One region of the Solibacillus sp. FSL R7-0682 genome, then DNA from elsewhere that is predicted to be linked to it. Evidence: a T-box and tRNA genes for the amino acid it is inferred to sense, from the RefSeq annotation. Region 1 holds a T-box; the other holds one or more tRNA genes.
What was found. A T-box is a leader RNA that pairs with one kind of tRNA and senses whether it is charged. The one in region 1 lies ahead of serS (serine--tRNA ligase), so its partner is inferred to be a tRNA-Ser.
Positions count from the first base shown of each region.

Region 2: it has a tRNA-Ser gene. The T-box ahead of serS (serine--tRNA ligase) is inferred to sense a tRNA for this amino acid. The anticodon was not compared.

Region 1 covers NZ_JBBOUI010000001.1:20,591-25,297, forward strand. The annotation lists gene asnB (asparagine synthase (glutamine-hydrolyzing)) at 1-37, shown strand, start outside; gene pdxR (MocR-like pyridoxine biosynthesis transcription factor PdxR) at 54-1,457, opposite strand; T-box leader at 1,611-1,826, shown strand; gene serS (serine--tRNA ligase) at 1,924-3,216, shown strand; gene MKZ17_RS00080 (GNAT family N-acetyltransferase) at 3,277-3,720, shown strand; gene MKZ17_RS00085 (hydroxymethylglutaryl-CoA lyase) at 3,833-4,687, shown strand.
Region 2 covers NZ_JBBOUI010000001.1:956,694-961,400, forward strand. The annotation lists gene MKZ17_RS04880 (MBL fold metallo-hydrolase) at 1-457, shown strand, start outside; tRNA gene MKZ17_RS04885 (tRNA-Val) at 794-869, shown strand; tRNA gene MKZ17_RS04890 (tRNA-Thr) at 880-955, shown strand; tRNA gene MKZ17_RS04895 (tRNA-Lys) at 962-1,037, shown strand; tRNA gene MKZ17_RS04900 (tRNA-Leu) at 1,057-1,141, shown strand; tRNA gene MKZ17_RS04905 (tRNA-Gly) at 1,184-1,258, shown strand; tRNA gene MKZ17_RS04910 (tRNA-Leu) at 1,263-1,351, shown strand; tRNA gene MKZ17_RS04915 (tRNA-Arg) at 1,379-1,455, shown strand; tRNA gene MKZ17_RS04920 (tRNA-Pro) at 1,463-1,539, shown strand; tRNA gene MKZ17_RS04925 (tRNA-Ala) at 1,547-1,622, shown strand; tRNA gene MKZ17_RS04930 (tRNA-Met) at 1,653-1,726, shown strand; tRNA gene MKZ17_RS04935 (tRNA-Ile) at 1,734-1,810, shown strand; tRNA gene MKZ17_RS04940 (tRNA-Ser) at 1,833-1,925, shown strand; tRNA gene MKZ17_RS04945 (tRNA-Met) at 1,977-2,051, shown strand; tRNA gene MKZ17_RS04950 (tRNA-Asp) at 2,055-2,130, shown strand; tRNA gene MKZ17_RS04955 (tRNA-Phe) at 2,136-2,211, shown strand; tRNA gene MKZ17_RS04960 (tRNA-Gly) at 2,217-2,290, shown strand; tRNA gene MKZ17_RS04965 (tRNA-Ile) at 2,296-2,372, shown strand; tRNA gene MKZ17_RS04970 (tRNA-Asn) at 2,382-2,456, shown strand; tRNA gene MKZ17_RS04975 (tRNA-Ser) at 2,471-2,561, shown strand; tRNA gene MKZ17_RS04980 (tRNA-Glu) at 2,564-2,635, shown strand; gene MKZ17_RS04985 (NUDIX hydrolase) at 2,795-3,415, shown strand; gene MKZ17_RS04990 (DUF4179 domain-containing protein) at 3,442-4,668, opposite strand; gene MKZ17_RS04995 (sigma-70 family RNA polymerase sigma factor) at 4,655-4,707, opposite strand, start outside.

The DNA of each region.
Region 1 (4,707 bases):
TGATTTTGTTTCAAGCATAAATAAACAGCACCTATAATATAGGTGCTGTTTATTTATGCTTTCTTTGAAATCCCCCAGATTTGCATTAATTGGTGAATCTTCGTCGCAATTTCGGTAAGGGGAAGGTTCCCAAAGCCAAGTAGAAAAACACGTTCGGTCGTATTTTGTGGAGTTACAAAAAAATTTGATAATGGTAATATATAAATTTGATGCTTAAGAGCCAATTGTTGAAGTTCTGTCTCTGATTGTGCATGGGCAAAGGTAATTAAAATATTAGTACCCGCTGCATCTCCTGAAATTTGTATTTGAGGATAATATGTTGAAAAGATTTCAATGAGCTTATCATGTTTTTTACGGTAAATCTTCCGCATCCGATTTAAATGTTTTGAAAAATGACCGTCCTTCATAAAATTTGCTAAAATATGCTGCTCAAAGCGTGGTACGGTCGATGAATAGTAGTTAAAGTTTTCGCGATAACGCTTCACTAGCGATGGCGGTAATACAAAATAGGCAACACGTAAGGACGGCATTAATGACTTGGTAAAAGTGCTTAAATAAATGACACGGTCATGCTGATCTAACCCTTGTAGTGCTGGAATTGGTTTTCCAATATAACGAAACTCACTGTCATAATCATCTTCAATAATATAGCGGTTCGGTGCTTGTGCAGCCCACTTTAAAAGCTGAGTTCGCCTGTTCGCAGAAAGAACTGCACCAGTAGGAAATTGATGGGATGGTGTTACATAAACGATATTAGCATCTGTCCTTTGAAGCTGTTCCACAATCAATCCATCCGTATCGACAGCAATAGGAATTGCTATTTGCTTGAGCTGTGTTCTTGGAATCGGTGAATAACCAGGATTTTCGAGTGCAAGCTTTGCATGATCACCAAACAATTTTAAAATCATCGGTAAAAGCTGTTCTGTACCAGAGCCGATGACAATTTGTTCAGGGCTACATTGAATCCCTCTAGATTGGTGTAAGTAGTTTGCAATTTCAATACGAAGGGCAAGCTCTCCTTGACGTTCTCCCGTCTGTAATAAATGCTTAAAGGGCATATCGAGGACGTCCTTTGCATACTTTCGCCAAAGAGTAAATGGAAAGGCGTCTTCATCAATTTTGGCAGAGGAGAAATCAATTGCGTAGGAAGGTCTCTCACCTTTTACTTGCTGAAATTTAACGGATTGTTGTTTAGCATAAATAAGAGGTAGCTCATCAATTTCCTCTACAAAATATCCAACACGTGGTTTAGATGTAATATAACCTTCTGCAAGGAGTTGCGAATATGCAAGCTCGACGGTTGTTTGGCTTATCGTAAAAAACTCAGCCAATTCACGTTTTGAAGGAAGTCGTGCCCCAACTTCTAACTGCTTTGACGTAATGGCATTTTTAATACCGATGTAAAGCTGTTCATATAATGGGATTGTATTTTCCTTATGTAATTGAAAATAAAGCATAATAATTGCCTCCTTACTGACCACGTCAAATGATCATAATTTTTTAGAAATAACAATGTCATAAAAGTATAGCATGGTTGTCTTCTCTTATGAAACTTTTAGCGAGAACTTGCAAAAACAAACAGTATATAGTACAGTATGATTAAATTTATAAGGAATTCGATGATAGGAAGTAGTAGCAAGCACGTTTTTTTTAGAGAGTCAGCGGGTGGTGAAAGCTGGCAAAGACACTTGTGAATCCGTCCTTGAGATGCTAAGCTGAACATTATAGTAAGCTTAAGCCGGCTTACCAGAGTCGTTAAATGTGAAGTGGAATAGATTAATTTCTATTCAATTAGGGTGGCAACGCGGGTAGCTCTCGTCCCTTTCTAAGGGATTGAGGGCTTTTTTGTATTCATTTTGCTAATACATTAACGTATGAAAGTACTCCGGATCATCAATTTCATAATTTATAGGAGGAATGAACATGTTAGATATTAAACGCGTTCGTGATAATTTTGAAGAAGTAAAAAAAATGCTTCTTACACGTAATGAAGACCTAGGAAACTTAGATAATTTTGAAACACTGGATACAAAACGTCGAGAGTTAATCGCAAAAACAGAAGAACTAAAGGCAGAGCGTAACAAAGTATCTGAGCAAATTTCTGTTATGAAACGTAACAAGGAAGATGCTTCAGAAGTCATTGCTCGTATGCGTGAAGTAGGCGATGAAATTAAAACACTAGATGCAGAGTTAAATGCCATTGAAGAAGAGTTCAAGGATATGATGATGCGTTTACCAAACATTCCACACGAATCTGTTCCGGTTGGGATGGAAGAAGAGGATAACGTAGAAGAATACACTTGGGGGAATGTACCAAGCTTTGATTTTGAAACAAAAGCACATTGGGATATCGCGAAAGACTTAGATATCGTTGATTTTGAGCGCGGTGCAAAAGTTGCAGGAAGCCGTTTCTTATTCTACAAAGGTTTAGGAGCGCGTTTAGAACGGGCGTTAATTAGCTTCATGATGGATCTACATGCGGATCAACATGGTTATACTGAAATGATGCCACCACAAATCGTAAACCGTGATAGCTTAACAGGGACAGGTCAATTACCGAAGTTTGAAGAGGATGTATTCAAATTAGTCCGTGAAGAGGATGAAGTAGATTATTTCTTAATTCCAACAGCTGAAGTTCCGGTAACGAACTACTTCCGAGATGAAATTTTATCGGCAGATATGCTACCACAAGCTTTCACTGCATACAGTGCAAACTTCCGTTCAGAAGCAGGTTCTGCAGGACGTGATACGCGTGGTTTAATTCGTCAGCACCAATTCAACAAAGTAGAATTAGTACGCTTCGTTAAGCCAGAAGAGTCTTACGAGCAATTAGAGCTTTTAACAGGTCATGCTGAAAAAGTATTACAATTATTAAACTTACCTTACCGTAAGCTAAAAATGTGTACGGCTGACCTAGGTTTTACTGCTGCAAAAAAATACGATTTAGAAGTATGGATTCCAGCACAGGATATGTACCGTGAAATTTCTTCTTGTTCAAACTTTGAAGATTTCCAAGCGCGTCGTGCTAATATTCGTTTCCGTCGTGAAGCAAATGCCAAACCAGAATTTGTACACACACTAAATGGTTCAGGTTTAGCAATTGGTCGTACAGTAGCGGCAATCCTAGAAAACTTCCAACAAGCAGATGGTTCAGTCGTTGTACCAGAAGTATTACGCCCATATATGGGGGGCGTAGAAGTTATTTCTGCAAAATAATTAATGAAAGCATCAACTTGTCAATAAACAGGTTGATGTTTTTTTATAAGGAGCATACATATGGAAATTTTAAAGTTTGAAAATACCATTCCAAAAAGCTGGCTAGAAGGAATACAAGAAGTGCATCGCGCAGTATTTGATGGTGATTTATTAAAGGAAGAAAAACTCCAAAATCGCAATAACTTTTTGGCGATTTTAGCCATTGTCGATGGTAAAGTAGCGGCATTTAAATTTGGCTACGAGCAACCAGATGGGGCCTTTTACAGCTGGTTAGGAGGCGTACACCCAAATTATCAACGACTTGGTATCGCAGCAGCATGTATGAAGGCCCAGCATAACTGGTGTAGAGGAAAAGGATACAAATTAGTTCGTACATATGGGCGTAATGAAAAGAAAGCAATGCTAATTGTTAATTTAAAGGCAGGATTTAATATTATCAAAACCTTTGTTGATGACAAAGGGCGTCATAAAATTGTCTTTGAGAAAAATTTATTAGCCGATTAATCTAAATAAGTTGTAGTCTCTTTCGTTTACTCCAAAAGAAATATTTGTTATATTCTAGAAAATTAATGTATTTCCGATTGTTTTTATTATTAAACAGTAGAGGTGAACGCGTATGCATTTCCCGCAGGAAGTGGAAATTATTGAAGTTGGACCGCGAGATGGACTACAAAATGAAAAAAAATTCGTTCCGACGGATCAAAAAAAGAAATTAATAAGGCAGTTATATGAAGCAGGATTTCACCGTATTGAAACGGCATCTTTTGTACATCCAAAAGTGGTTCCTCAAATGGCTGATGCTAGTGAAATTACGGCATTTTGTAAAGAAATAGGTTTTACATTTATTGCATTGACACCGAATATAAAGGCGTTAGAGCGTGCTATTGATGCAAATGTCCCTCAAATTGCTGTGTTCGTAGGTGCCAGTGAAACATTTAATCAAAAAAATATTAATCGTTCCATTACGGAATCATTAGATGAGTGCAAATTGTTATTTAAGCGAGCAAAGGCGAATCAAATGTTTATTCGGGGATACGTTTCGATGTGTTTTAGCTGTCCTTACGAAGGAGAAGTCTCCTATGAGCAAGTGAAGCGTGTTGTCCAACATTTTGTAGCACATGGTGTCGACGAAATCTCAATAGGAGATACAAATGGGCAGGCGAATCCAAGAATAGTATATGAGCGTTTTCAAATGCTCAAACAAGACTTCCCTGAAATTGTGTTTGTTGGTCATTTTCATGATACAAACGGCTTTGCTTATGCCAATATTGTTGCGGCGATGCAAGCAGGGGTAACAAAGTTTGATAGTTCAATAGCTGGCCTAGGGGGTTGTCCTTTTTCACCAGGAGCTACAGGGAATGTGGCAACCGAAAAGGTTGTGGAGTTACTAGAAGCGATGCAGATTAAAACTAGCATTCAACAAGAACCATTGAAACATGTCGCCTCATTTGCAAGGCAACTCATAAAGTAGAGAAATCAACTTACAACAAA
Region 2 (4,707 bases), 940 kb from region 1:
AATTGATTCAATTATGTTATATGACGAAGATGCTAAATGGTTATTTGTAGGAGACGTCCTTATAAAGCAAGGTTCTACAAATGCATTAATTGACCATGATGAAAAGGGAAGCTTAATACCTTCGGTATTGCAACATAAAACGTCTATCGAAAAATGTTTAAAATTAAATGCTAACTATATTTTCCCAGGCCATCATCAAATATATTCTACTATACATGAGGTAGTAGAAAATAATATTTCACGGATTAATTATAAAGATCGACTAGTTGCAAAGATTGAAGAGGGAAATAATTCAGTCACAAAATTAGTGCACTCAATTTATGGAAAACGTGTAGATAAAGAAGCTGCATTAATATTATCAGAAGTAATTGGTTATTTATATTATGCTGAGATATTATTGTTAATTAAACCTATATTAAAAAACGGCTGTCTTTCATTTGAAAAAAATGTTAATTAACAGTCGTAAGACACTACTTTTTAGTTAACAAATATTTTTGAATCAACATTTTAATTGTATAAAATAAGTGTATAATTATGTCGTATGATTAATAATATATAAAAAAATTAAAATCAAGTGTTGAAAAAAAGTAGTAACCATATTAAAATTTCGTTATGCCAAGTAATCGTTTTCATCTGTTAATGTAACAAGTTAATGGCAATGATTGAAAAAAATAATATTTTTTTAAAAAAGTTGTATAAAAGTATTGCATTGTATAAAAAAAGTTGATAATATAAATCTTGTCCTTAACAGAAAGGACAACCGGTTGCAAGTATGTAACTAACTTTGTTTGATGGAGGATTAGCTCAGCTGGGAGAGCACCTGCCTTACAAGCAGGGGGTCGGCGGTTCGAGCCCGTCATCCTCCACCATTTCTAAATTGCCGGTGTAGCTCAGTTGGTAGAGCAACTGACTTGTAATCAGTAGGTCGAGGGTTCGACTCCTTTCGCCGGCACCATTTAGAGAGCCATTAGCTCAGTCGGTAGAGCATCTGACTTTTAATCAGAGGGTCGAAGGTTCGAGTCCTTCATGGCTCACCAGTTTTAAAATATGTCTGCTGCGGGTGTGGCGGAATTGGCAGACGCACTAGACTTAGGATCTAGCGCCGCAAGGCGTGGGGGTTCGACTCCCTTCACCCGCACCATTAATTTCATAACTGTCAGAATAAAAATATCTTATGCATTTTGCGGAAGTAGTTCAGTGGTAGAACACCACCTTGCCAAGGTGGGGGTCGCGAGTTCGAACCTCGTCTTCCGCTCCAAAATGCCGGGGTGGCGGAACTGGCAGACGCACAGGACTTAAAATCCTGCGGTGAGTGATCACCGTGCCGGTTCGATTCCGGCCCTCGGCACCATTTACTTATAAACAAACAAACATTATAGCGCCCGTAGCTCAATTGGATAGAGCGTCTGACTACGGATCAGAAGGTTGTGGGTTCGACTCCTGCCGGGCGCGCCATATATAACGGAATGTAGCTCAGCTTGGTAGAGCACTTGGTTTGGGACCAAGGGGTCGTAGGTTCGAATCCTGTCATTCCGACCATTTAATAGGGGCCTTAGCTCAGCTGGGAGAGCGCCTGCCTTGCACGCAGGAGGTCAGCGGTTCGATCCCGCTAGGCTCCACCATAATTTTAGATTAACCAAAATAAAGATCCTGGCGGTGTAGCTCAGTTGGCTAGAGCACTCGGTTCATACCCGAAAGGTCGTGGGTTCGACTCCCTCTGCCGCCATCTTAAAGGACCTTTAGCTCAGTTGGTTAGAGCAGACGGCTCATAACCGTCCGGTCACAGGTTCGAGTCCTGTAAGGTCCACCAGTAAATAATTTAATTACATCTCGGAGGTATACCCAAGTCTGGCTGAAGGGATCGGTCTTGAAAACCGACAGGCGGGTAACACCGCGCGGGGGTTCGAATCCCTCTACCTCCTCCATTTTTATTTACAGGATGTCTGAAGACTCAATTAAATAAGTAGTAATATTATCGCGGGGTGGAGCAGTGGTAGCTCGTCGGGCTCATAACCCGAAGGTCGCAGGTTCAAGTCCTGTCCCCGCAACCAAATGGTCCCGTGGTGTAGCGGTTAACATGCCTGCCTGTCACGCAGGAGATCGCCGGTTCGATCCCGGTCGGGACCGCCATTTGTGGGTTTGTAGCTCAGTTGGTAGAGCATTAGATTGAAGCTCTAAGTGTCGGCGGTTCGATTCCGTCCAAACCCACCATAAATGCGGGTGTAGTTTAATGGTAAAACCTCAGCCTTCCAAGCTGATGTCGTGAGTTCGATTCTCATCACCCGCTCCATTATAGGGCCTATAGCTCAGCTGGTTAGAGCGCACGCCTGATAAGCGTGAGGTCGATGGTTCGAGTCCATTTAGGCCCACCATACAATTATTCCGAAGTAGCTCAGTGGTAGAGCAACCGGCTGTTAACCGGTTGGTCGTAGGTTCGAGTCCTACCTTCGGAGCCATTTTTTTCTTTTTTGGGGAAGTACTCAAGAGGCTGAAGAGGCGCCCCTGCTAAGGGTGTAGGTCGGGTAACCGGCGCGAGGGTTCAAATCCCTCCTTCTCCGCCAGAGGCCCGTTGGTCAAGTGGTTAAGACACCGCCCTTTCACGGCGGTAACACGGGTTCGAATCCCGTACGGGTCATACATAAGAAAAAGTATAACGCTAGATACGAGTTATCGTATCTAGCGTTTTTGTGTTTTCTCTAGAATGCAATTAGGTAACAGTTAATGCTCCCTACTTTTGTATAAAAGTATTAGAATCAATACTATAACTTAAGTAATTTCAGTAAGGGATGATAAAATGGGCGAACAGCTTAAAATCTATAATCATTTGTATGAACCAATAGGTGTTGCTTTGAGAGATGAAGTTCATCAACAAGGATACTGGCACGAAGTATTTCAGTGCTGGGTCATTGAAAAGGTAGGAAATGAATGGCGAATTTATTTGCAACTTCGAAGCCAAACGAAAAAAGATTACCCTGGGCAATTTGATATTACTGCAGCAGGACATTTACTGGCTAATGAAAAAGTAGAAGATGGGATACGTGAAATGCAAGAAGAGCTTGGCATTACAGCAGAGTTTTCACAGTTAACTTCACTTGGAATTATTCCATATGTTATCGATAATGATACAATAAAGGACTATGAATTTGCTCATGTGTTTTTATATGAATTATCTGGAGGACTCGATGCATTTACAATTCAGATTGATGAGTTGGATGGTATTTATTACACGAAATTAGAGGATTTTATTCGACTTGCGAAAAAGGAACTTGAAATGCTTGAAGTGCACGGCTATTACTATGATCATCTAATGAAAGTTAATCACGCAAAAAATATAAGTTTAAAAGATATGTCCAGCTTACCGGCACAGTATTTGAATGAGCTTGTTTTGCGTTTAAGGAGAAAAATGGAGAAGTGAAGTATTTCAATTCACTCCTCCCGATGTTACTTTAAGGGTATTTCAATTGATTTGTTGTACATTTTTATTGAATATACGCCTTCTATATATAGCTCTAAAGGTTGGCTAGTTGTTTCAAATACTAACGTACGAACAAACTCCTCAGCGACATCTTGTTGATTTATCGTTGTCTTTAAACCAGCACTTTCAGAAGCTGTTTTTAATGAAACATTGTCAAAGGTGATGTTACGTTCAGAGGCAATCGTAACAAGTGTTTCTTTTTCTCCTACCTTGTAATCGATGATACGAAGTTGCTTGTTACCTATATCGTACGAAGCGCCTTTTTCTATTCCGATAATAGCATTAACTTTATCGTAAGCATTAAATTCTTCTAAACGCATTTCTAATTTTTTTGTATTCGGTGGGAGTGCTTCATATGTGATATCAAAGCTAGATCCGCTAAATAATGTACTACTCATACCACTTTGCTGCCATGGAATTTTTTGACCGTCTGCATAAAGGTGAATGTCCAATGTGGTATTTAAGTAGCGATCGATATTTTTATTGAACTTTCCTTCGATAACCGTAGAAGCCCCTGTAGCAGTAATTTTATTAACCTTAATTTTTCCGATATCTGTTGAAAATGTTTGATTGACCGAGCGCTTTAAAGTAACTGGAATAGCGTCATCAGCATGATACGGTATTTCCATTGTGTATTGATTGGACTCATCAGAAAAAGAGAGTGTCAGTTTTTTAGAAAACGGGCTAACCGATTCAAATATAGCGATACCTGTCAGCTGTTGGCCGTCTTCACTAGGTTCATACGTTCCAGAAGTATAAGTAGCATCTGTTAAAAATCCCTCCAATTGACTAAAGGAAATAGCTTCTTTTATTGGTTGCGTAGGGTGTGTTTCTTTGTAGTAAACAATCAATTGATTTGTATCTGATACGATTCCCTCAATTGAAATTATAGTTCCATTTTTTAAGGTCATGGATTTATTAACAGATTGACCAAGCCCTTCTGTATTAAGTTTTTTTAACGTATTACTCATTAAATTTTCATAGCCAAATAATCTTTTCCCATAATAGGCAACACCATTTATGTTAAAAGAAACTAGCAGTAAAAGTAGTACTGCTGCTGCAGCAATAAAATATGAAGGCATTTTTATTCGTTTTTTAGGTTGTTTTTTTAAAGCATTAGTTAACCTCGCCTCTAATTCATTTGGTGCTTCAAGGTTTTCTAATTGTCTTTTTTTATCTTCAAAGAAATTCATTAGGATGCTCCTTTCCGTAGTGTTTTTGGAGTTTTTTCA